Regions from separate parts of the Methylobacterium sp. BI1 genome, predicted to be linked through region 1. Evidence: riboswitches for the same ligand, from Rfam matches in the RefSeq annotation. Region 1 holds a riboswitch; each other region holds the start of a gene.

Evidence for each region. Region 1 has a riboswitch for cobalamin ahead of AC1MGR_RS21350 (TonB-dependent receptor). Riboswitches for the same ligand answer to the same signal wherever they lie in the genome.
Region 2: another riboswitch for cobalamin. It lies ahead of AC1MGR_RS15325 (TonB-dependent receptor); the one in region 1 lies ahead of AC1MGR_RS21350 (TonB-dependent receptor).
Region 3: another riboswitch for cobalamin. It lies ahead of AC1MGR_RS09560 (TonB-dependent receptor); the one in region 1 lies ahead of AC1MGR_RS21350 (TonB-dependent receptor).

What each region holds. Positions count from the first base shown of each region.
Region 1 covers NZ_CM155267.1:4,518,394-4,526,111, forward strand. The annotation lists gene AC1MGR_RS21345 (glycosyltransferase family 61 protein) at 1-522, shown strand, start outside; gene AC1MGR_RS21350 (TonB-dependent receptor) at 801-2,969, opposite strand; cobalamin riboswitch at 3,078-3,294, opposite strand; gene AC1MGR_RS21355 (hypothetical protein) at 3,385-3,696, opposite strand; gene AC1MGR_RS21360 (FdhF/YdeP family oxidoreductase) at 3,986-6,283, shown strand; gene AC1MGR_RS21365 (hypothetical protein) at 6,280-6,585, shown strand; gene serB (phosphoserine phosphatase SerB) at 6,890-7,718, opposite strand, start outside.
Region 2 covers NZ_CM155267.1:3,262,831-3,270,548, forward strand. The annotation lists gene AC1MGR_RS15315 (FAD-dependent oxidoreductase) at 1-285, opposite strand, end outside; gene AC1MGR_RS15320 (PepSY domain-containing protein) at 395-1,831, opposite strand; gene AC1MGR_RS15325 (TonB-dependent receptor) at 1,831-4,119, opposite strand; cobalamin riboswitch at 4,431-4,632, opposite strand; gene AC1MGR_RS15330 (DUF2934 domain-containing protein) at 4,803-4,991, shown strand; gene AC1MGR_RS15335 (helix-turn-helix domain-containing protein) at 5,051-5,374, opposite strand; gene AC1MGR_RS15340 (type I secretion system permease/ATPase) at 5,670-7,436, shown strand; gene AC1MGR_RS15345 (HlyD family type I secretion periplasmic adaptor subunit) at 7,440-7,718, shown strand, end outside.
Region 3 covers NZ_CM155267.1:2,045,310-2,053,027, reverse strand. The annotation lists gene AC1MGR_RS09580 (DUF6538 domain-containing protein) at 1-1,468, shown strand, start outside; gene AC1MGR_RS09575 (hypothetical protein) at 1,942-2,463, shown strand; gene AC1MGR_RS09570 (hypothetical protein) at 2,832-3,782, shown strand; gene AC1MGR_RS09565 (hypothetical protein) at 3,965-5,317, shown strand; cobalamin riboswitch at 5,570-5,770, shown strand; gene AC1MGR_RS09560 (TonB-dependent receptor) at 5,877-7,718, shown strand, end outside.

The DNA.
Region 1 (7,718 bases):
GTTCCCTCCACTTTGCGATTTGGAACGCGGGTGTCGCAGCTCTTCGCGAAGGCGAGCGCCGCTATGCGGCAGGCGGCGATCGGGCGAACGCGTCCCTCCCGAAACCGGACGAAGCTGTTCGTATCGCGTCCGACGAACAGATTTGCCCACAACACGCGGGTGCTGATCCAGCGCCAGCTGTTCGAGGAGACCGCAAGGTCGCGCGGATTTACGATCGTATCGCCGGAATTGCTGAGCGTGCCGGATCAAGTCGCGCTGTTCCAACACGCGGGGACCATCGTCGGCGAATACGGCTCCGGTCTGCATAGCTCCATGTTCTCGGATCCCGGGGCGCTCGTCGTGGCAGCCCGCGACAACCGAGAGGAACTGGGTTTCCTCCAATCCGGTATCGATGGCGTCCTGGGTCACCAGACCGGCTACCTCATCGGCGCGGCGAACTTGGATGGCTCGGGCGCCTTTTCGCTCGAACCCGCCGACATCGCGCTGGCCTTCGACTGGATGACCTGGCGCCGCAATCCCTGAGCGCGTCCCCATTGGGTATCGCCGACCGTCCGCGCGGCAGCAGGAACCGAAGCTCTGGCGCAGCGAGAGCGTAGCCTCGCATCCGGGACGCCGCGTCCGGTGCGTACCTCTGTCGAGGCCGGTGCAACGATTCCCTTGCGGACGCCCAGGCCCGCCCGTGACAAAGTCCGAGAGGGACGGCACCGGGATTGTGGCCCGCCACCTCGAGCTGGACGCGTGAGCGGAGGCCACGGGCCTGAACAACGGCCGGATCCCGAGACACCCGGCCGTCCGAGGGCCTAGAAGCGCCCCGCCAACGTCAACCGCACCGCCGTCGGCTCGACGGGGTGGAAGTGCCGATCGGCGACGCCGTCTGCCGCCTCGCCCGGCAGGCGGGAGGTGTAGAAGTAGGTGATCTGGTCGGCCTGGGCATTGGTCAGGTTCAGCACGTCGAGGGACAGGCTGATCCCGTTGTCGAAGTTGTAGCCGACCCGGCCGTTGACCAGCGCCGTCGGACGCGAGCGCACCGAATTGTCCTCGATCAGCGGCCGCGGCCCGAAATAGCGGACGCGCATCGATCCGAACCAGCCCGGCCCCTCGCCGAAGGTGAACCCGGCCGAGGCGATGGTGGTCGGTGCCTCCGGCACCCGGTTGCCGATCGGATCGCGGTCCGCGAAGCGGGCGTTCGTCACCGTCAGGTCGCCCTCCAGGGAGAGCCAGGGCGTGACCGCGTAGCGGTTGGTCCACTCGACGCCGAAGCGGCGGGTGGGGCGGCTCGGCTCGGTGGTGCCGCTGTCGCCCTGGAACAGGTTCTCGGAGGCGAAGTCGAGCTGGAACAGCGTCACGGCCGTCTCCAACCCACTGAGACTGCGGTTGCGCAGGCCGATCTCCGAGCCCGTCGAGGGCACGAGGAAGGGCGAGCGGCTGATGTTGAAGAGGGGGCTCGTCGGATCGACCGTCGCGGTGACGCCGCGGGCATCGTTCGAGTGGAAGCCGCCGCCGTAGTTCACGAACAATTCGGTGTCGAACCAGGGGCCGAGCACGAGCCCCAGCTTCGGGTTGACGATGCCGTCCCGGGCCGTGCCGGAATTGGCCGGCGTGTCCGAGCGGACATCGGCGTGGAAACCGTCGGCGCGAAAGCCGACGCTGGTGCGCAGCCAATCGGTCCAGCGCACCCGGTTCTCGTAGTAGAGCGCCGCGCTCGCCTCCAGCACCCGGTCGTCCAGCACGGTGGAGCGGACTTGCCGGGCCGTGGTGTTGAACAGGCCGACCCGGATGGCGTCGGTCCGGGTCTGGAGGCCGATCTCGTTCTCCATGGCCAGGCCGAACAGGCTGCCCTGGATCGTGTGGCTGACCTCCCCACCGCCGAGCACCCGGCTGTCGCGCTGGCGGAACTGGTCGCCGTTCACCGGATCGTTGAGGAAATAGGTGAAGTCGTTGAACAGGTTCATCCCGTAGCGGATGACGTAGGCGCTCGCCCGGGTGACTCCGGCGTCGCTCGTCCGGCTCCAGCGGCCCGAGAGGGAGAAGCGGCCGGTATCGCCGCCATCCGTGGGGTTCAGGGAGCCGAAGCGGCCGATCAGGCCCTCCCCTACCGCCCGCTCGGGAATCTGGTTGGTGGCGTTCCACTTGGCCCAGTAGGCCATGCCGGTCAGCGCGAAGCCGTCGAGGGCCGTGCCCTGGCTGTAGCGGAAGACGGCGTTGAGCTTGGCGAGCCGGTCCGGCACGTCCCAGGGCCCGTCATAGGTCTGGGCCTCCCCGGCCACGAGCAGGTGGCCTTCGCCGAGGGGCGCGGAGGCGATGCTGAGGGCGCGCTTGTAGCCGAAGCTGCCGAACGAGGTCAGCGCGAGGTTGCGCGCTACCGTGTCGAGGTAGTCGATCCGCACGGAGCCGGCGGAGGCGAAATCGCCGTCGCGGACGAAGTACGGTCCCTTGTGGAATTCCACCGCGCCGACGAGCTCGGGGATCAGGAAGTTGAGGTCGGCATAGCCCTGGCCGTGGGCGTGGGTGCGCATGTTCACCGGCATGCCGTCCACCGAGATGGCGATGTCGGTGCCGTGGTCGAGATTGAACCCGCGCAGGAAGAACTGGTTGGCCTTCCCCTCCCCGGAGTGCTGGGTGACGATGAGGCCGGGCACGCTCTCCAGCACCTCGCCGGGCCGGGTGATCGGCCGGCTGTTGAGGGCCGCGCCCGAGATCACGCCGGCGCTCGCCGCATCGACGGTCCGGAGGCCGCCGCCGATCCCGGTGACCCCGCCGACGAACCCGGCACTGGCGGCCGGTCCGGCCCCGCCGGTCGGCGGCGCCTCGGCGGTCACGGAGAGTTCGGCGAGGTCCGCCTGCGCGGTCTGGGCGCCGGCATCGCGGAGCGCGGCGCCGGTGGACGCGAGGCCGGCGCAGGAGGCCAGGAGCCAGGATCGATAGCTGGGCCGTGAACGGGGAAACGATCGGGAACGAGAGGACGACATGGGACCTCGGGCGACGTCTGTGGCACGTCACCGCGAACGAGGCCGGCCTGGATGCCGAACGGCATCCACCCCGACACCCACCAGGACACCCCGCCCGATGCGTTTCGCGTGTGACCACGACTGACGGCAGGTCTCCTGGCTCGCGGGTCACCGCCCTCTCATCGTCTTCCCAGGTCCCGGGTCCTGACGGACCGTTCACCCAGTGACGTGCTGATGAGGAGCTCGCCGCTTACAGTTGCGGGGGCAGCCGCAGCCTTGGACTCCCGTCCTCACCGCGTTCCCTTTTGATCCTCGACGAAGAGGAACCGTCGGGTGGCAGGAGGCCCGATGCGCGGGGGCGCCGTCAATGGCCGGACGGGGTTTTCAGGCCGGTGTGCCCGGCCGGCGACAGGCGCCGGACGAGGCAGGCCGCGCGTCAGCGTCGTCCCTCCGGTTTCCGCGCCGGCTCCCGCCGGCGGCCCGTCCCGGCCAGGACGGCGCCGCCGGCCGCGAGGCCGAGCAGGATCCACTTCAGGGGAAGCCGCTCCGCGCCCTCGCTGCGCTGGGGCTCGGTCACCATGTGCCCCGGCGGCAGTTCGACGCCCGGCTTGCCGTAGGCCTGCGCGTCGGCGATCTGCTCGGCCGACACGGCCCATTCGGCACCGATCTGCCGGTCATGTGCCATCACCGCGAGGCCGACCGCGAGGCCGACGGCCGCCGCCGCGAAGATCCTCACCGGCGTCCGCATCCTGCCCGTCCTCCCGCGCCGTTTCGACCGGAGGGTTAAGCGATTGGCGGGCCCGCCGCCAGGGTGGATCCTGCGCCGATGCCGCGGCGCGGTCTGGAACGGTTTTAACCCGCCCTTCACCCGCCCTGCAAAAAACGCATGGTACCCCTAACGGCATGACTGGCCTGCGTTTTCGCGTGATTGAGCGCGCGCTGTGCATCGCGATATCGCTGAAGGGAGACTGCTCCGCTTGGCGCCCGATCGTCGGCCGCGCCAGCCGTGCTTCAGCCCCCTGCCTCAGGACTCCCCGATGGATCACCCGGCCGCGTCCCCGAAGCGTTCCTCCGCCGCCGGCGGCTGGGGCGCCCTGAAAAGCTGCGGCAAGCACCTGCTCGGCAGCCGGGCGCCCCTGTCGGGCGCCCGCGCCATGCTGAAGGCCAACCAGCCCGACGGGTTCGACTGCCCCGGCTGCGCCTGGGGCGACCCGGAGCACGGCTCCTCGTTCGAATTCTGCGAGAACGGCGTGAAGGCGGTCTCCTGGGAGGCCACCGACAAGCGCACGCCGCCGAAGTTCTTCGCCAAGCACACCGTGACCGAGCTGCGCGGCTGGACCGACTACGCGCTCGAGGGCGAGGGCCGCCTGACGCACCCGATGCGCTACGACGCGGCGAGCGACCGCTACGTCGCCACCAGCTGGGACGCCGCCTTCGCGGAGATCGGCGCCACCCTGCGCGGGCTCGACCACCCGGACCAGGCCGAGTTCTACACCTCGGGCCGCGCCTCGAACGAGGCCGCCTACCTCTACCAGCTCTTCGCCCGGCACTACGGCACCAACAATTTCCCCGACTGCTCGAACATGTGCCACGAGGCCAGCGGCATCGCCCTGCAGGCGGCCATCGGCGTCGGCAAGGGCACCGTGCTGCTGGAGGACTTCGAGAAGGCCGACGCGATCTTCGTCGTCGGGCAGAACCCCGGCACCAACCATCCGCGCATGCTCGGCGACCTGCGGCGCGCGGCCCAGCGCGGCGCGAAGGTCGTGGTATTCAACCCCGTGCGGGAGCGCGGGCTGGAGCGCTTCGCCGATCCGCAGAACACCGTCGAGATGCTGCGCGGCGCCAGCGCGCCGGTGGCGAGCCACTATTACCAGCCGCGCCTCGGCGGCGACATGGCGGCGTTCCGGGGCATCGCCAAGGCGGTGTTCGCCGCCGACGACGCGGCGCTGGCCGCCGGCCGGCCGTCGCGTCTCGACCGGACCTTCCTCCGGAACCACACCGCGGAATACGAGGCCTATCGCGCCGCCGTCGATGCCACGTCCTGGGACGCGATCGAGGACCAGTCGGGCCTGGCCCGCGCCGACATCGAGGTCGCGGCCGAGGTCTACCTCGCGGCCGACAAGGTGATCTGCACCTGGGCGATGGGCGTGACCCAGCACCGCCACTCGGTGGCCACCATCCGCGAACTCGCCAACGTCATGCTGCTGCGCGGCCATGTCGGCCGCCCGGGCACCGGCCTGTGCCCCGTGCGCGGCCATTCCAACGTGCAGGGCGATCGCACCGTCGGCATCAACGAGAAGCCGCCAGCCGCCCTCCTCGACGCCCTGGAGCGGGAATTCGGCTTCCCCGCGCCGCGCACGCACGGCCACAACGTGCTCGCCGCCATCCGGGCCATGCTCGACGGGTCGTCGAAGGCCTTCATCGGTCTCGGCGGCAACTTCGCCCGGGCGACGCCGGACACCGCCCGGGTGGCCCAGGCCCTGGCCTCCTGCGACCTCACCGTCCACATCGCGACGAAGCTCAACCACTCACACCTCGTGCCCGGCCGCGTCGCCTACCTCCTGCCCTGCCTCGGCCGCACCGAGATCGACCGGAACACGAAGGGCAAGACCCAGATCGTCACGGTCGAGGATTCCATGAGCATGGTCCACGGCTCGGGGGGCATCAACAAGCCGGCCTCGCCCGAGCTTCGCTCCGAGATCGGCATCATCGCCGGTATGGCGGCGGCGACGGTCGGCTCGGCACGGGTGGATTGGGCGTCCCTCGCCGACGATTACGACCGCATCCGCGACCTGATCGAGCGCACGATCCCGGGCTTCACCGGCTACAACCTGCGCGTCCGGCGCCCACGCGGCTTCATGCTGAAGAACCTCGCCGCCGAGCGCAGCTTCGAGACGCCGACCGGCCGGGCCACCTTCTCCGCCGATCCCCTCCCCGCGGCGACGGAGCACCAGCAGGCCCAGCGGGCGGCCGACACCTTCGTGCTCCAGACCTTCCGCAGCCACGACCAGTACAACACCACGATCTACGGCCTCGACGACCGCTACCGCGGCGTCTACGGCGAGCGTCGCGTTGTGTTCGCCCATCCGGACGACCTGGCCGAGATCCGGGCCCGGACCGGCGACCGGGTCGACATCGTCGGCACCCATGCCGACGGCGTGACGCGGGTGGCCGAGGATTTCCGCCTCGTGCCCTTCGACATGCCGCGCGGGTCGCTCGCCGGCTACTACCCGGAACTCAACGTCCTGGTGCCGCTCTCGACCTTCGGCGAGGGCAGCGACACGCCGACCTCGAAGTCGGTGCTGGTGCGCCTGCGCGCACCGGCCGCCGCATGAGCGAACCGCCGGCCGACGCCGAGACCTTCCTGGCGGTCACCGACTCGGTGGCCGCCCTCCAGCCCGGCCTCTCGACCCTGGAGGCCGGCATCCTCGCCGCCCTCCATCTCGACCTCGCCCGCGACAGCCGCAGCTTCGCCCGCGTCTTCGGCCTCGAACACGCCCTGGTCCTGCGGGCGGTGGAGACGCTGGCGAGCGACGCCGGCCTCCTCGCCCTGCAGGAGCGCAACCCGCGAACCCAGCGCACCCGCTACGCCGCCAGCCCGGCAGGGGATGCGGTGCTGGCGCAATTGCACACGTAAGCGCCCTCTCGCGCCGGGCGCATCGCCCCTCTACCGAAAGAGTGGGGTCAGCACGTCGTCATCCCGGGTCCGCGCAGCAAAGCCTCGGATCCAGAAACGCAGGCAGTGTAAGACTTTAAACAAAAATCGAGATTGAATCCCGGCCTTGCATGCTGCGTCCTGGAATAATGGAGCAGTATCGTTTGCGAATGTGTCAGCCGAAGAGTTTCCTGCGGCACCACCGGCGTGGTCCCCCAATCCCCGGCACCTTCGACACCTTCCCGGACGGGTGAGAAGGGCTACGGCGGACTCTCTCAGGCGCCGCTCAGCCCACGAATTCGGCCGAGGCATAGCCCTGCAGGTACAGCAGCGCCGTCAGGTCGCCGTGGTCGATGCGGACCTGTGCGGCCGCCGCCACCTTGGGCTTGGCCCGGAAGGCGACGCCGAGGCCGGCTTCGCCGAGCATGTCGAGGTCGTTGGCGCCGTCGCCCACCGCCAGGGTCTCGGCGGGATCGAGGCCGAAGCGGCTGCGCAGGGCGATCAGGGTCCCGCGCTTCGTCGCCTTGTCGACGATCGGCTCGACGACCTCGCCGGTGAGGCGGCCGTCGCGGATGCCGAGGGTGGTGGCGTGGGCCTCGTCGAAGCCGATCCGGGCCGAGACCGGGCCGGTGAACAGGGTGAAGCCGCCGGAGATCAGGCAGGTGTGGGTGCCGTGCGCCTTCATGGTCTGCACCAGGGTGCGGCCGCCCGGCGTCAGGGTGATGCGCTCGGCGATCAGGGCGTCGATCTTCTCGACGGGCACGTCGCGCAGGAGGGCGACGCGCTCGCGCAGGGCCGGGCCGAAGGCGATCTCGCCCCGCATCGCCCGCTCGGTGATGGCGGCGACGTGGTCTTTCAGGCCGATGGTGTCGGCGAGCTCGTCGATGCATTCCTGCTCGATCATGGTCGAGTCCATGTCGGCCAGGAACAGGCGCTTGCGCCGATGCGGTCCGGCGCCGAGCACCGCGACGTCGATCGGCTCGGAGGCCAGGGCTGCGCGCAGGCGGCGCGCCAGGGCCGGCGCGTCCGCCTCGGCGCCCGGCACCAGGACTTCGGCCGCGACCTCGCCGTGCAGGATGCGGGGCTGGTGCTCCGTGCGCATCACCGCGCGGGTC
Region 2 (7,718 bases), 1.3 Mb from region 1:
CCCATCGAGGCGGACGGGGTAGCGCGTCAGGGCGTCGAGGGCCGGCGGCTCCTCCAGGCGCCCGTCGGCCAGCGCGAAGGCGGCCTTGTGCCAGGGGCAGTACAGGCGCCCGCCGCAGATCTCGCCCTTGGCCAGGGGCGCCCCGAGATGGGGGCACTTCGCCTGGAACGCCCGCACGCCCGTGGCGTCGCGCACGAACAGCACCGCGTCGTCGCCGGATTTCCCCTCGGCCATGCCCCCCATCGGGATCGCGTCGAGGGCGAGGCGGATCTCGGTTCCGGACATGGCTGGCAACTCTCCCGGCGCGCGCCGTCGCGCCCGGCGGTCAAGTCGCCGGGCCCGGTCCGGTTGCAGCGTGCGACATCGCGGGCTCCGCCCGGTCGGCCGAGGCCCCCTACCCCGTCCGCATCGTGCGGCGCAGGCGGCGCCAGCCCAGCACCACGCCCGAGAGGGCGATGGCCGCGCCGAGGCCGTTGAGGAGCCACATCACCGCGTCCCAGGCCGGGCGGGCCTGGAACAGGTTTCCGAAGTCGAGGCGGTGCGGCGCCTCGAACAGCCAGCGCTGGAGCCGGCCACTGGCATCGAGGCGGTCGAGGAGCGCGCCGGTCTCGGGGTCGACGTGGAGCCAGGTCCCGGCCGGGTCGTCGAAGCGCAGGCGCAGCACCGGCAGCGGCCGGGTGTCGTGGTGGGGATACCAGTAGGCGTCATAGGCGGTCAGGGTCTCGGCCGCGGCGAGGCGGGCCTCCGGCAGGGCGCGGGCCGCGGCGGCGCGCAGGGTCGCCTCCGTGGGCGCGGGCGCCACCGCCCGGTGGCCCCGCGCATCGGCGGCGACCTGGACGTTCCGGCCGTCGACCCGGGTGAACCGGACCTCGACGATCCCCGGCCGGGCCAGCGCGTCCAGGGCCAGCGCGTCCAGGGCTTCTCGGGCGATCGGCGCCGGGGGGCCGGCATAGGCCTCCCGCAGGGCCGCCGGGGGCGTGCGGGGCGAGAACCAGTGGTTCGGATTCATGGAGAGCCAGCCGCTGGCCACGAAGCTCAGCAGGCTCAGGCCCCCGAGGGTGCCGAGGAGGTGGTGCCAGCGTGCGAGCCCGCGATAGGGGGTCACCGCCCCGGAGGCGTAGGGCCGTCGCAGGCGCAGGCGCCAGATCCCGAGGGCGAGACCGCTGAGCACCCCGGCGGTGGCGAGGCCGGAGACCCACAGCACGGCGCCGCGCCAGAGCTCCGCCCGCGCCCGCAGGGGCGTCGGGTAGAACCAGTGCGGGATCGCCCCGAGCCAGTTCCACAGGCGCTCCCGGCGGGTGGTGTCGAGGACGACCGCCCCGGTGCGGGCCGAGACGTAGAGCTCGGTGCCGGCGTCGTCGTTCAGCGCCACCACGTGGAAGGGGCGCACCGGGTCGTAGCGGTCGCGCACCGTCCACTGGTCGCGGGTCACCGCCCGCACGGTGGCGCCGGCGCCGAACGGGGCCCGGGCCGCCGCCGCGTCGATCGGGCCGAGGGCCGCCCCGGTCTCGGCCGAGACCGGGTGCCGGGCGCCGTCGCGGGTGGTGACCTGGTAGACCGGCGTCCCGGCCCGCATGGACAGGCTGAGGCCGCCGGGCTCCGCCGCGAGGCCGGCCCGGGCCAGGGCCGCGTCCGGGCCGAGGAGGACCCGGTCCCAGGCGATCGGCGCGAGGCGGGACAGGCGCTCGGCCTCGGTCAGGGCCGGGAAGGCCACGTAGAGCATCACCAGCCCCGACAGCACCCAGGCGGCGAGGAACAGCCCGGTGGCGATGCCGAGCCAGCGATGGCCGAGGATCAGCCAGCGCTTCAGGGGCTTGAGCACGGCCCGCATCAGAACCGGACGCTGTAGGCGACCTCGACGGAGCGCGGCCGGCCCAGGAGCCAGTTGGTGCCGACCCCGTTCACGGCGTTGCCGCTGATCGCGTAGATCGTGTCGAACAGGTTGTAGGCGCGCAGGGACAGGCGCGAATCCGGCGTGACCTGATGGTCGAGCCCGGCATTGACCAGGGTGTAGGCCGGGCGCGGGGCCTGGTTGCCGAAGTCGCTGAAGGTCTCGCCCACGTGCTGCAGGCCGACCCGGGCCTCCCAGGCCGGGGCGAAGGCCCAGTTGACCCAGAGGTTGCCGACGCGCTCCGGCACGTCGAGGGGCTGGCGCCCGGCATAGGACACCACCGTGCCGCCGACCGCCTGGTCGAAGCGGTCGTACTGGGCATGCAGCAGCGCCAGGTTGGCGTCAATGCGCCAGGCCTCGGCGAGGTGCAGGCTCAGGGCCGCCTCGACGCCCACCGAGGATTGCTGCCCGACCTGGGTCGCGAGCGTCGGCTGGCCCGGCACCGCCGAGATCAGGTTGTCCTTGACGATGCGGTAGCCGGCGAGCGTCCACTCGACTTGGCCGCCGAAGGCGACGCCCTTGGCGCCGACCTCGACCTGCTCGCCGGTGGAGAGCCGGAAGTTGGCGAGACTCTGCGACAGGGAGATCAGGCTGCCGACGGGATCGGTGGCGGTGGCGTACTGGGCATAGAGCGCCAGCAGCGGCGTCGGGTTGTAGACGGCGCCGAAGCGGTAGCTCAGGGCCCGGAAGTCGCGGTCGAAGCTGGCGCCGGTGACGAGGTCGGTGCGGTGCAGGACGGGCGCGTCGTAGCGCACGCCCGCCAGCAGGGAGACCTGGTCGGACAGGATCAGGCGGTTCTCGGCGAAGACGGAGGCCTGGGAGGTGCTGGTGGCGTAGGCCGGCCGGGCCCGGCCCTCGGCGGGGAACGTGCCCGGGTCGTAGGCGAAGGGATCGACGCTGGTGCTGGTGTCGAAGAAGAAGTTGTTGGTGTGCCGGAAGGCGATGTGGTTCACGTCGAACCCGGCCAGGACCTCGTTGCGGAACCCGAACAGGCTGCCGCGGACCGTGGCGTCGAGGCGGTTCCCGATCTGCTCCTGGCGGTGGTAGATCTCGAGGTAGTCGGAGCGGTCGATCCGCCCGGTGTCGCGGTTGAAGGCGTATTGCTCCACGTCCCGCCACTGGCGCCGGCTCTGCAGCCGGTAGGCGGTGTTGCGCACGGTCACGTCGGCGCTCGGCGTCCACTCGGCGCGCAGCTGCGTCCAGTTGTCGGTCCAGAGGATCCGGGCGTCGCGGACGTTGTAGTTGTTGAACCGGATGGATTCGAGGATGCGCCCGTTGACCAGGGGCGTGCCCCAGTAGCGGGTCGGCTCCTGATAGCCGAAATCATGGCTCAGGGTGACGGCGAGGTCCGGCGTCGCCTGCAGGGTCAGGGCGCCTGAGACCGCGAGGTTGCGGAAGCTGCCGTCCGGCGCGATCCAGCCCTCGGCGCGGTTGCCGCTGATGTTGAGGCGGTAGGCCAGGGCCTCGCCGATGGGGCCGCCGGAATCGAGGGCGAGCCGCGCGAGGCCGTCCGAGCCCAGGGCCGCGCGGGCCTCGTTGAGGGGCGTGAAGACCGGCTTCTTCGTCACCACGTTGACCACGCCGCCGATGGCGCCGTCGCCGTAGAGCACGGAGGCCGGGCCGCGCAGCACCTCGATGCGCTCCACGTTCCAGGTGTCGAACGGGAAGGTCACGGTGCCGGCGCCGACGAACAGGCGGGTGCCGTCGTAGAGCTGCTGGATCGAGTTCGGGCCGGCGAAGCCCCGGGCCGTGAAGGCGCCGTTGCCGTTGCCCGGGGCCGCCACCGTGGTGATGCCGGTGGCGTTCTGGGTGACGGCCTCCGCCACGGTGTTCTGGCCGCGCAGGCGGGTGGTCTCGCCCGCGATCACGTCGACGCTGGCGGGGGTCTCCAGTGGCGTCAGCCCGAGGCGGCTGGCGCTGCGGGCGGGACTGCGCAGGTTGAGCCCCTCGGCGGGGGCCGGGCCGCCGCGACCGGAGCCCGAGACCTCCAGGGTCTCCAGGGTCACGGCCGGCAGAGCTCCCTGCGTCTGGGACTCCCGGGTCTGAGCCCCGGCGGATATCGGCAGCAGGCCGCCGAGGAGGGCCGCCAGGGGCAGGACCAGGGTGGGCAGGACCCCGACGGGCAGAATTCCGACGGGAAGAAACCCGCCGGGAAGGAGCCCGACGGGAAGATCCTGGCGGGATCGCGGGGCGTTGGCGGTGCGGAGTTGGGTCTGTGCGACGGGCATGGGGCAACCGGGACAGGGCGCGGGCATCGGTCGGGACCGACGAGCCCTCCTCGCTAAAGCGAATGTTATAATGTTACAATCGCTGAAAGGTGCCGGACGCGGTCTTGTCCGCCACGCAGCCGCGTCCGGGCCGCGCGGAGCGGCCGGATCGGGCGTGGGCAAGCGGAACGCGCGGGCGAGGACGGGCATCGACGGGACGGCTGACGCGACGGGTCGCGCGAAGTGGCACGTCACCGCGAACGAGGCCGGCCTGGATGCCGAACGGCATCCACCCCGACACCCACCAGGACACCCCGCCCGATGCGTTTCGCGTGTGACCACGACTGACGGCAGGTCTCCTGGCTCGCGGGTCACCGCCCTCTCATCGTCTTCCCAGATGCAAGGCACCCAGTGACGTGTTGATGATGGGCTCGCCGCTTACAGTTGCGGGGGCAGCCGCGGCCTCGGACGCCCGTCCTCACCGCGTTCCCTTTTGATCCTCGATAAAGAGGAACCGTCGCGGATAAGCTAGGCCGTTTCCGGTACCGCAGTCAAACCCGTCCGGGGTTCGGCAACCGCCCCGTGGGCGGTCGGCCGGGGCGTATGCGCGCCGATCGGGGGACAAATCCCGCGGTGAAGCGTTGGCCCAGCAGGAAGAACCGGGCTGTGACGCTGTGACCGAGACTGAAGGAGCAGAGAGCACGATGTCCGAGGACGGGATCACGTTCGAGCGGATCCGCGAGCGCGCCCATGAGATCTGGGAGCGCAACCACCGCCCCGAGGGGTTCGAGGTCGAGTTCTGGCTGATGGCCGAGCGGGAGCTGCGGGCCGAGCGCGCCCGCACCACCCAGAAGGCGGACGCACCGGTGCAGGAGGACGCGGTCCGTCCCTGAACCTGCATCTCTCCCCGACACTGCAGGGGGCTGGCCCGGGGCCGCGGGCCCGGGGCGCCTCAGCCGTTCGGGGGCGGCGCCGCCGCGTCGTCCGCGAACAGGATCTCGTGGGTGAGCGGATCGTAGAAGCGCATCAGGTCCCGGACGAGGTCCTTGGCGGGAACGTCGAGGGCGGCGGCCCAGGCGCGGTAGCGATCCGGCGGGATCCGGCCGCGTCCGGTCTCCAGCTGCGAGATGAAGGTGTAGTACTCGGCCCCGACCAGGGCGGCGAGCTGGCGCTGGGACAGGCCGCGTGCCTCGCGCAGGTTCTTCAGGAAGCGACCGCCCTCCCGGCGCAGTTCCAGCACCCCCTCCGAATCCAGGCGTTGGTGGTGAGCGTACACGCGGGACATCCCTCCTCGGGCAGCGATGGTTGGGGCACGATCAATTTGTACAGTAAATTCCATATAGAGCAGGACCCGGGAGACTGTCCAGACGGCGCCGGTCCGGCCGGCGCCCGCGCGCGGTCGCGGCCCGGTCGCGCTGCCCGTCGTGGACGGCCCGGCGGCGTCGCCGGCAAGCTTGTTGGAAACAGTCCAAACTGCGCTATCATCGGCGGATGAAGAATTCAGACTCGGGATCGCCGGGGACGCTCAGATCTCGCGTCGCCTGCGCCCGCACGAGGATGCAGAGCGCAGCATGAACACGCAGACGACGCGGTCGGTGCTGAGCGACGGCCTGCGTGCGATGCGGCCCGTCCTGGCGACGGCGGTCGCCTTCGGGTTCTTCATCAACCTTCTGCTGTTCGTCAGCCCGCTCTACATGCTGCAGATCTACGATCGCGTGCTGCCGAGCCGGAACGAGACCACGCTCCTGGGCATCACCCTGATCGCGGTCTTCGGGCTCGGCGTCTACGCCGCCCTGGAGATGCTGCGCTCGCGCCTCCTCGTGCGGGGCGGCCTGATCTTCGACCGGCGGGTGGCGGAGCCGATCTTCGATGCCGCCCATCGCGGGGCGCTGCTGCGGCCCGGCGGGCCGCACGACGCCGTGCTGCGGGACGTGGACGTCCTGCGCGAGTTCCTGACCGGCAGCGGCATCCTGGCCTTCTGCGACCTGCCCTGGGCTCCGATCTTCCTCGTGGCCTGCTTCCTCCTGCATCCGTGGTTCGGCACGATGGCGCTGGTCGGCGGGGGGCTCATCCTCGGGCTGACGCTGCTCAACGAGGTCGCGACGCGGCACGCCCTCGACTCCGCCGGCCGGGCCGCCCGGCTCGCCGGGCACCAGGCGGGGGCGAGCTTCCGCAACGGGGAGGTGCTGCGGGCGATGGGCATGCTGGGGGCCATGCGGGCGCTCTGGCGGGGGCGCCACGACGAGGTGCTGCTGCTCCAGGCGCGGGCGAGCGACCGGGCCGGGCTCATCGTGGCGGCCACGAAGTTCGTGCGGCTGCTCCTCCAGCTCCTCGTCCTCGGCGCCGGCGCCTACCTCGCCATCCACCGGGAGATCACGGGCGGCGCCATGATCGCGGCCTCGATCATCATCGGCCGGGCCCTCGCCCCGATCGAGGCGGTGGTGGGCAACTGGAAGGGCTTCACCGCCGCCCGCGCGAGCCATCGCCGCCTCGCCGAACTCCTGGCCATGGCGGGGCCGGAGGCCGCGCGGGTGTCCCTGCCGCGTCCGCGCGGGCTGATCGAGGCCGAGGCCCTGGCCGTGGCGGCCCCCGGCGCCTCCCGGGCGATCCTGCAGGGCGTCGGCTTCCGGATCGAGCCCGGACAGCTCGTGGGCGTCGTCGGGCCGAGCGCGGCCGGCAAGTCGACCCTGGTCCGGGCGATGACCGGGATTTGGCCGCTGACCGGCGGCAGCCTGCGCATCGACGGGGCGGAGCTGCGGCACTGGGATCCGCAGGAGCTCGGCCGGCACGTCGGCTACCTGCCGCAGGACGTGGAGCTGTTCGACGGGACGGTGGCGCAGAACATCGCGCGCTTCGGGCCGGCGGAGGATGCGGCGGTCCTCGCCGTGGCCCGGCGCGCCGGCTGCCACGACCTGATCCAGGCCCTGCCCGACGGCTACAACACCGTGATCGGCCCGGGCGGCCACGGCCTGTCCGGCGGCCAGCGCCAGCGCATCGCCCTCGCCCGCGCGCTCTACGGCGATCCGAGCCTCGTCCTCCTCGACGAGCCGAATGCCAGCCTCGACCAGCCCGGCGAGGCGGCCCTGATGCGGGCCCTGGCGGCCCTGCGGGCGGACGGCACCACGGTGGTGATCGTCACGCACAAGCTCGCCCTCCTGGCCGATGCCGACGCCGTGCTGGTGCTGAATGCCGGCACGGTGCAGAGCTTCGGCCCGGCCGAGTCGATCCTGGGCGCCCTGCTCGGGCCGCGCCCGGTGCCGCACGTCGTGCCGGCGGCCGGGGTCTCGGCGCTGCCCGAGCCGCGCCGGGCCTTCGACCCCCAGCGGAGCGCGGGCTGAGCCATGGCGCTGCCGCACGCTTCAGCCCTTCTCAAGGCCCAGGCCCTGCCCACGGGAGAGGCCCTGCCCAAGGGAGAGGCCCTGCCCAAGGTAGAAGCCCCGCCACGGGCGGGCGCCGGTTCGCCGGCCGCGGCACCCGCCCTGCCCCCGGCGGCGGCCGACCTGTCCCGCCTGGTGGATTGGCGCTGGTACGCGGCTGCCGGCTACCTCCTCATCCTGGCGACCTTCGGGATCGCCGGCGGCTGGGCGGCCTTCGCGCGCCTCGACCGCGCCGTCATCAGC
Region 3 (7,718 bases), 2.5 Mb from region 1:
AATCAAACTTCACGAGACTGAAAGGTTCGTGGCGCGGCTGCCGGCCGTACCGGATGGCGTTTCGAGAGAGGACTGGATTGGCTCCCTCGAAAACAGCCTTGAGACCTATCGAAGGAACGATGATAACGCGCGCGCCGATCTGTTTGCGCGGGCCGTTCGCTTAATCACCGACAAGAAACTGCCTATCCCAGTGCCGCATGTCCCGATGACAGACAGGGGTCTTCCGCTGTCAGGGGGCACTGATGTGGAGGTGACCCCTGAGTTTCAGCGCTTGATTGAACTCTTGCGACGCAGCCAGATCGAGCACATGGCCAGGACGATCGATCGGGCCGAAGGAGGGCACGGTGAGAACGCCCGTGATCCAATGTTCGCCAGCGTCACGTCATTTACTGCACCTCCGCCAATGGCGCCAAATGGCGTTTCCGTAGGTGAGGCAATCAAACGGTTTGAGACTGATCCGACGCGGAAGGGACTGACCGGAAGCGCCGGCATGAAGTACCGAATGACGTTCCGCGCGCTGCGGGAGGTGGTCGGAGATGATCGGCTTCTTGTTACAATCGAGCGCAGCGATTGCGCGGCAACTCAAGAGCTTTTGGCGGGGCTACCGCCGAACCTGCAAAAGCTCAAGGCATATTCAAAATTGAAAACGCTTAGAGATGTTGCGGCGCTGGCTGCGGAGCGCAATGACAGGCGTGTAGCGAGCGGTACGCTTGTTGCCCACACGCACGCGCTGTCCAGCTTTTTCAATTGGGCTCTGAAAAAAGGCCTGGTTACCGTCAATCCCGCAACACGCCTTGCCCCACCCAAGTTGCAAGAGGTCTCGCGTCGACCTTTCAACATTATCGAACTGAACGCGTTGGTAGCTGGCCTGCCCGCGTGGTCACGCTCGGCCGGAGAGGAGCGAGGGGGACGCTTTTGGGTTCCGTTGATAGGCCTGTTCTCTGGAATGCGGCTAGGGGAGATCGTGACACTCGGTGTGGCCGATGTAGATGTGAAGGATGGCGCTACATGCTTCGTGCTACGCCGGATAAAGGGACGTTCACTCAAGACTGCGGGCAGTGAGCGCGTAGTACCTGTGCACCCAGAACTAGTTAAGCTCGGATTTCTGCGCCACGTCGAATTGATGCAGAAGTCGGACGGAGTTCGGTTATTCCCAGACCTTCCAGGACGTGATCAGGATCAAGTGGCGGACCTTTTCCAAAAACGGTTCTCATACTGGCTAACAAAGGTCCTCGAAATTAAAGAGCCGGGCCTTTCCTTCCACAGCTTCAGACATGGCTTCCGCGATGCCCTCCGCGAGGCCGGTGTCCCAATCGATGCAACTAGGGCCTTGGGCGGGTGGGCACGATCTGGCGGCGTCGAAGAGCGCTATGGGCAAGGCACACGCGCTTCCACATTGGCTAATTGGATGGCCAAAGTGCAGTACGATGATTTATCGTTAGCTGCTCTAAAAGTTCGAGGCGATTAATCTTCGCCTAAGTATTAATACTATGTAAAATATATGATTTTGTAGCGTTTGTGATTTTTTTTGTTGGATATTACACAATACCATCAGTAGAGTACGTCAGCGCTCAATCCTTATCTGAAGAGAGGGATGCTCAAAAAGCTCCCCGCTCAAATCTCGAAGGAGATCCAGAGCGATTATCTGATCATTTTGATTTGACATACACTTAGGCAGCTTCAAATTGACACAGATTATTCTGTTGATGCAGGCTAAGAATGGCCGATAATCACAGCACTTCATAGGTGTTTTGATTATGCTAAGCCATTGTCTCAGAGTAGTTGTGTCCGAACGGATGCTCGCGGCCATCCATGAACTTGTAGAACGGCGTAATGCCGAAGCCATGGGGACACGCCACTCGACTTCGAGTGTCGTTCGCGAGGCAGTGGAGAGGCTGATCACTGCGTCTGATTGCAACCAGTTGCAAAAGGAGGCCGGTCGTGGCCGTTAAACTCATCCAGGTGGCCAGCAAAGCCGACAATACCAGCGCTGATGCGCGCCGGTCCACTGAGAATGCCCGTAAGGGCGACAACATCGATTTCGCTCTGAACGCGTTCAGAAGTTCCATCGCACAGAAGTCCGACATCGCCCCGGTCGTTCGGTCCTCGAACGGCACCCAGAGCGTGCTAGGCGGCGCCGGCCTCGACATGATTGCCGCGCCCCGCACTCAGGTTGCCCGGAAAGCCGATCTTGACCGCACCGCACTGGACCCGCGTGTCCAGAAGATCGACGGTCTAAGCGATGACGCTGCTCGCCTTCTCGACCTGATACTGAAGGCGCACGAGAGGTCGTCCAGCCGTGAACCCGTCGATGCCACTTCCACCGACATCGCTCGTGCTCTCGGCATAACCAACACACAGGCTGAAGTCGCCCGAAATGAGTTGTCGATGCGGGGGCTTATCCGCGAGGCGCTGAATGGATTTGGCTCCCGCGAAGGATGGGTCCCGCGCTTGCCCCGGTAATTACGGACACCGATGCCGCTGTTTCCCTCGTCGTTCCATCTTGGAGCGAGAGCGGCATTGGTTAGGGGAGCCATGGTCGCTCCTCATTGCCATGGCTCCCCGCACCCATCGTACCTGCGCCCCGTGACACCGCAGGTACGATGAGAAGGTCTTGCACAGCCCGCCGCCGTAGGACCTCCTCACATCCTTTGAGGTCGCCCCCGTCTCAGGACAGGGCGTCAGACGCTGGCACTGCCGCGAAGCTCGTCACCCTCCCCGGTGCCAGCGTCTTTCCCAATCCCTGCACGCATCAGCCCCCGGCCCGTTGCAACGGGTTGCACTCAGCACCTGCGTCCGGGTCCGCAGCAATAAGACCGATAGAGAGTAAGATGATTAGAGACTTCCAATACCTGTCGCCCCTGGCAGCGCTGCAACCCGTTGCATTTCCTACTGAGAGCTTGTCGATGCCTATCGACCGGACCAAGCCGGTGAACCGGCACAATAGCTGGCTCATGCGCGAGTACCTGGGCATCGAACCGGTTGCGCTGGACGACGTATGCTGGGAGAACACCTGCATCTCCCTCATCGAACTTGGGCTAGACCACGATTGCATCGAAACGCGTGCAGCCGCGCTGATGCTACCTCCGGGGACCCCTCTCGACAGCGATCAACTGTCTGAAAGTGGCCTGAGCCCCGAGATCGTAGACCGCCGGCAAAAGTGGCTCGGCCTTACAGGCAAGACTGATCCTGCCCTTGCGCTCCGTGACACGCTGATCGCCAAGGAGCGTTGCCAGCGCGGCTTGGGGTTGGTCCCTGACATGATGCCTGCGGATGCGGCTACGCCAGCATCTCGGCCTGTCGCATCTGAGCGCGGCCCATCCATTGCTGGATCACTGATGCAACCCGTTGCAACGACCATCGACACCGACCTGAGTGAGCACGACCTACGATGCCTGGATACCCTTGCACGTGTGCGCCAGGGTGCAACGCACGTGACGCTGGCCGAGGCATTCGGGAAGGACCCTCGGACGATCTCTCGGTGGATTATCCGCGCCCGTGAAATCGAACGTAATCACCTCAATGCAGCGCGACCGGCCGATATCCTCGCTGATACGAACGCGACCATGGAGGCTAAGTGCGCCGATCTCGAACAGTTGTATGCCAACGCACTTGCGGCAGGCTCTGTTTCCCAGGCCGTGGCGCTCTCCCGCGAGTTGCGTCGATGGCACCGAATGCGGTTCGACCTCGCGCACCGTTCAGGATTGTTCAATGGCTACATGCACCCCGCTGTCTCAGCGTCAGATCATGATGCTGAGATGCAATCGAGTAGGGCTCTTTGACCCCTCTCCGCAGTGAAAGCCATCACCCCTCTTGGTAGTCTGGCCAGGACCGAAACAGGGTGATGATGTCCGGCAATGTCCGGATTAGCAGAAATCTTCGTGTCCGGTCTCGGACTGCCAGCCCGCTTATTGCAACCCGTTGCAGCACGCCGGCACCCCGTGCCTCTATAGAGCAACACAAGATGACCTTGCAGAGCACGAACACCAGCACGAGCAGCGCGTCTCTGCCCATCATTCGCCTACGCTCACGCACCGGCATGAAGAATATCCGCTCCCACAGCACAGCCGTTCTATTCGCGGCTGGCGATGCGCGGCACGATAGGATTAAGGCCAGCTACACGGCACGCGTGCTGGTTGACCCCGCGTCCATGCCGGACATGCTCTCCGAGATCGGACCCCGCGATGATGAAGGCCTTTTCGTGGGTACGGTCCTACCGAACAGCCTCAACATGCGCCTTCGGCCTCGTCTCAATGCGTCTCGCAAGCCCATGTGGCTCGTGAATGGGCGAGGCAACGCAAGGTGCCGGCCCGAGGCCGGCTTCATCGACATAGACCTGGAGCTTGACCTGAACCCAACGCGCTTCCTCGCGCACCAGCCAGATCCATCGCTTGCCGCTATCTCAGAGCGCGACCCTTTCGAGGCCCTTCGGGTTAACTCATTCACACGCCGCCAGCTTGCTCTCACGACGCTTGACGGCAACGACAACATCTTGGTTGGGCTAGATCGGCTCGGAGGCGAACGCTTCGAACGTCGAGCCATGCAGTGGCAACATGTCCTAAGTGCCTATCTAGCCCATCTGCGCTTGGCGCTGCATGCCACGATCATGCCCGAAGGCTTCGCGACGGCGCTGGACCAGGAGAAGCTGACGCTCACACAGGTCGAGACCTACTACGAGTTCAGTGCCGCCGATGCTGTGTCCACGGTAGGCGACCTGTCCAGATTGCTCATGTCAGCCGATGGAGCGGGCCGGCTGTTCCAGCGTTCCGAGATCGGCGGCACCTCGAATGCACGATGGATGAAGCTGCCCCTGACGGAGGACATCGTCGCCAAGGTCTACGCCAAGACCCACAACCGTGTGCGCGTCGAGATCACTTACACCAGCAGGGTTGAGCAGGTCGTGGAACGCGCTGGCGTAGCTCGGGATGCCAGTCCGATCGTCAAGCTGATGACCCTCAATACCGACGCGGCGCGCCGCCTCGAAACGTTCTGGGACGCCCTCATGACCCTCGATGCCTTTGATGCTTCCGCTACCGACGTGTGCGATTTTATGGCGCGCCTCAACCGCGCAGTGCCGGAGGCCAACCGACGGCTCATGCTGTCCCTAATCGCCAACAACCGAGGTGTGACCGCCACGGCCAGTGAAGGGTTCGCGCCGCCAGCCGTATGCCGTGCGCTTGTGCGTGAGGGCATTCTGACCCCAGCGAGGGCGCGGCAGCGCGCCGAGGCCAGGTTTGCGCTCACGCCAGCGTGGTCAGGCATGTTCGACCGGCTTTTGGACCGGGCAGACGCGTCCCCACCACGAGCCTTCCATTGATCCGGTGCAACGGGTTGCAAAATGGGTCCCCCACGTTCATGCACTGCGCGAGTGGATCAAATCAGATGTTTGGTATCACCGTAGAAGGTCCGCTGCGGGTGTATTTCCGCCAGTCCGCTCTCAGGCAGCAAACGTTCGAAGCAGGCGTTACGCGGTCACCCCAAGCGAGCGCTCCTAAGGGTTCGCTTGTCACCTACCGAGCACACAGACCCGGAAAGTCTCGAACCGGCATTGACGCTGTGTCGCCTGATGAGGCTCCTTGTGCCTGACGGTTCCTCCTTGGAGGATCAAAAGGGAACGCGGTGAGGGCTTTGGCCCGATGCCGCGGCTGCCCCCGCAACTGTAAGCGGCGAGCCCATCATCAACACGTCACTGGATCTGCGAGGATCTGGGAAGACGATGAGAGGGCTGTGACCCGCGAGCCAGGAGACCTGCCGTCAGTCGTGGTCACACGCGAAACGCATCGGGCGGGGTGTCCTGGTGGGTGTCGAGGCGTTCGCATGTCGCGGGCGGACCGGCGTCTTCGCGGTGACGTGCCACAGACGTCGCCCGAGGTCCTATGTCGCCCATTCGTTCACGGCCCGCCTACCAAGCCCTTCTGCTCGCATCCTGCGCCAGCCTCGTACCCTACAGCGCTCAGGTTCAACGAGCCTCTTCCCAGGCAGCGGAAGCCAATCTTGCCGAACTCTCGGTGACGGCGGAGGGGCCACCCACCAATACGACCGGGCCTGCCGCGAGCGCAGGGTACGTCGGCGGTGTCACCGGCATCGGGGGTAGCCTCAGAACCGTCGATGCGGCGAGCGCTGGAGTGATTTCAGGCGCACAGATCAACAGCCGCCCCATCACACGACCCGGCGAGGTGCTGGAGAGCGTGCCGGGCCTAATCGTTACCCAACATTCCGGAGAAGGGAAGGCCAACCAGTTCTTCCTGCGCGGGTTCAACCTCGACCATGGCACCGACATCGCCATCTCGGTCGACGGCATGCCGGTGAACATGCGGACCCATGCCCATGGGCAGGGCTACGCCGACCTCAACTTCCTCATCCCCGAACTTGTCGGCGCGGTCGAGTTCCACAAGGGGCCGTACTTCGTCCGCGACGGCGACTTCGCCTCGGCCGGGTCGGTGCGGATTGATTACCTCGACAAGGTGGACCGTAACCTCGCCCTGACCTCGTTCGGCTCCTTCGGTTTCAAGCGAGCGTTGACCATCGCCTCCGCGCCGCTCGGCCAGGGCACCCTCCTCGTGGCCGGCGAGGCCCAGACCTATGACGGTCCGTGGGACGTGCCGGACCGCCTACGCAAACTCAACGGCGTCGTCCGCTACAGCCAGGGCACGGCGCTGGACGGGTTCTCGCTCACCGGAATGGCCTACTGGGCCAAGTGGAATGCCACCAACCAGATCCCGGAGCGGGCGGTCTCGGAGGGCATCCTCGGCCGCTTCGGCACCCTGAACCCGACCGACGGCGGCGACACGGGCCGCTTCTCGCTCTCTGGGCGCTGGAGCCAGACCAGCGATATCGGGATCACGCGGGCCAACGCTTACGTCATCCGCTACCAGATGAACCTCTTCAACGACTTCACCTACTTCCTCAACGATCCCGTCAACGGTGACCAGTTCCGCCAGCGCGACAGCCGGGTACTCGGCGGCGGCGAGGTCGGCCATACCTTCCAGGGCGACCTGTTCGGGATGCCGATGGAGAACGAAATCGGCGTCCAGACCCGAACCGACAGCATCCGGGTGGGCCTGTTCAACACCACGAACCGGCAGTATCGCTCGACCGTCCTCGACGACCGCGTGCTGGAGGCGAGCGGGGCGTTCTACTACGAGAACCGGCTACGCTGGACCGACTGGCTCCGCACCAGCGTCGGCTTCCGGGCGGATACCTACTACGCCGACGTCGTATCCGACACGGCGGCAAACTCCGGCAAGGCGCACGATAGCATCGTCAATCCGAAGCTCGGCCTCGTGCTGGGTCCCTGGTTCGATACCGAGTTGTTCGTGAACTACGGCGGCGGCTTCCACTCGAACGACGCTCGCGGCGTGACCGCCACCGTCGATCCGGCAAGCCCGCTGTTCAACATCAGCCGCTCGCCCTTCCTGGTGCCCTCGACGGGGTCTGAGATCGGCCTGCGCAACCGGACCATCGCCGGCCTGGAGACGGCGGTGACGCTATTCCAACTCGACTTCGCCTCCGAGAACCTGTTCCAGGGCGACACCGGCACCACCGAGCCGAGCCGCCCCACCCGTCGCTTCGGCGTCGAGTGGACCAACCGCTACGCGGTCACACCCTGGCTTTCGCTGGAAGGGGACCTGACGGTCACCAACGCCCGCTTTGCGGACCGGGACCCTGCCGGCAACCGGGTACCCGAGGCCCCGACCACCATCGCGTCGGCCGGGTTC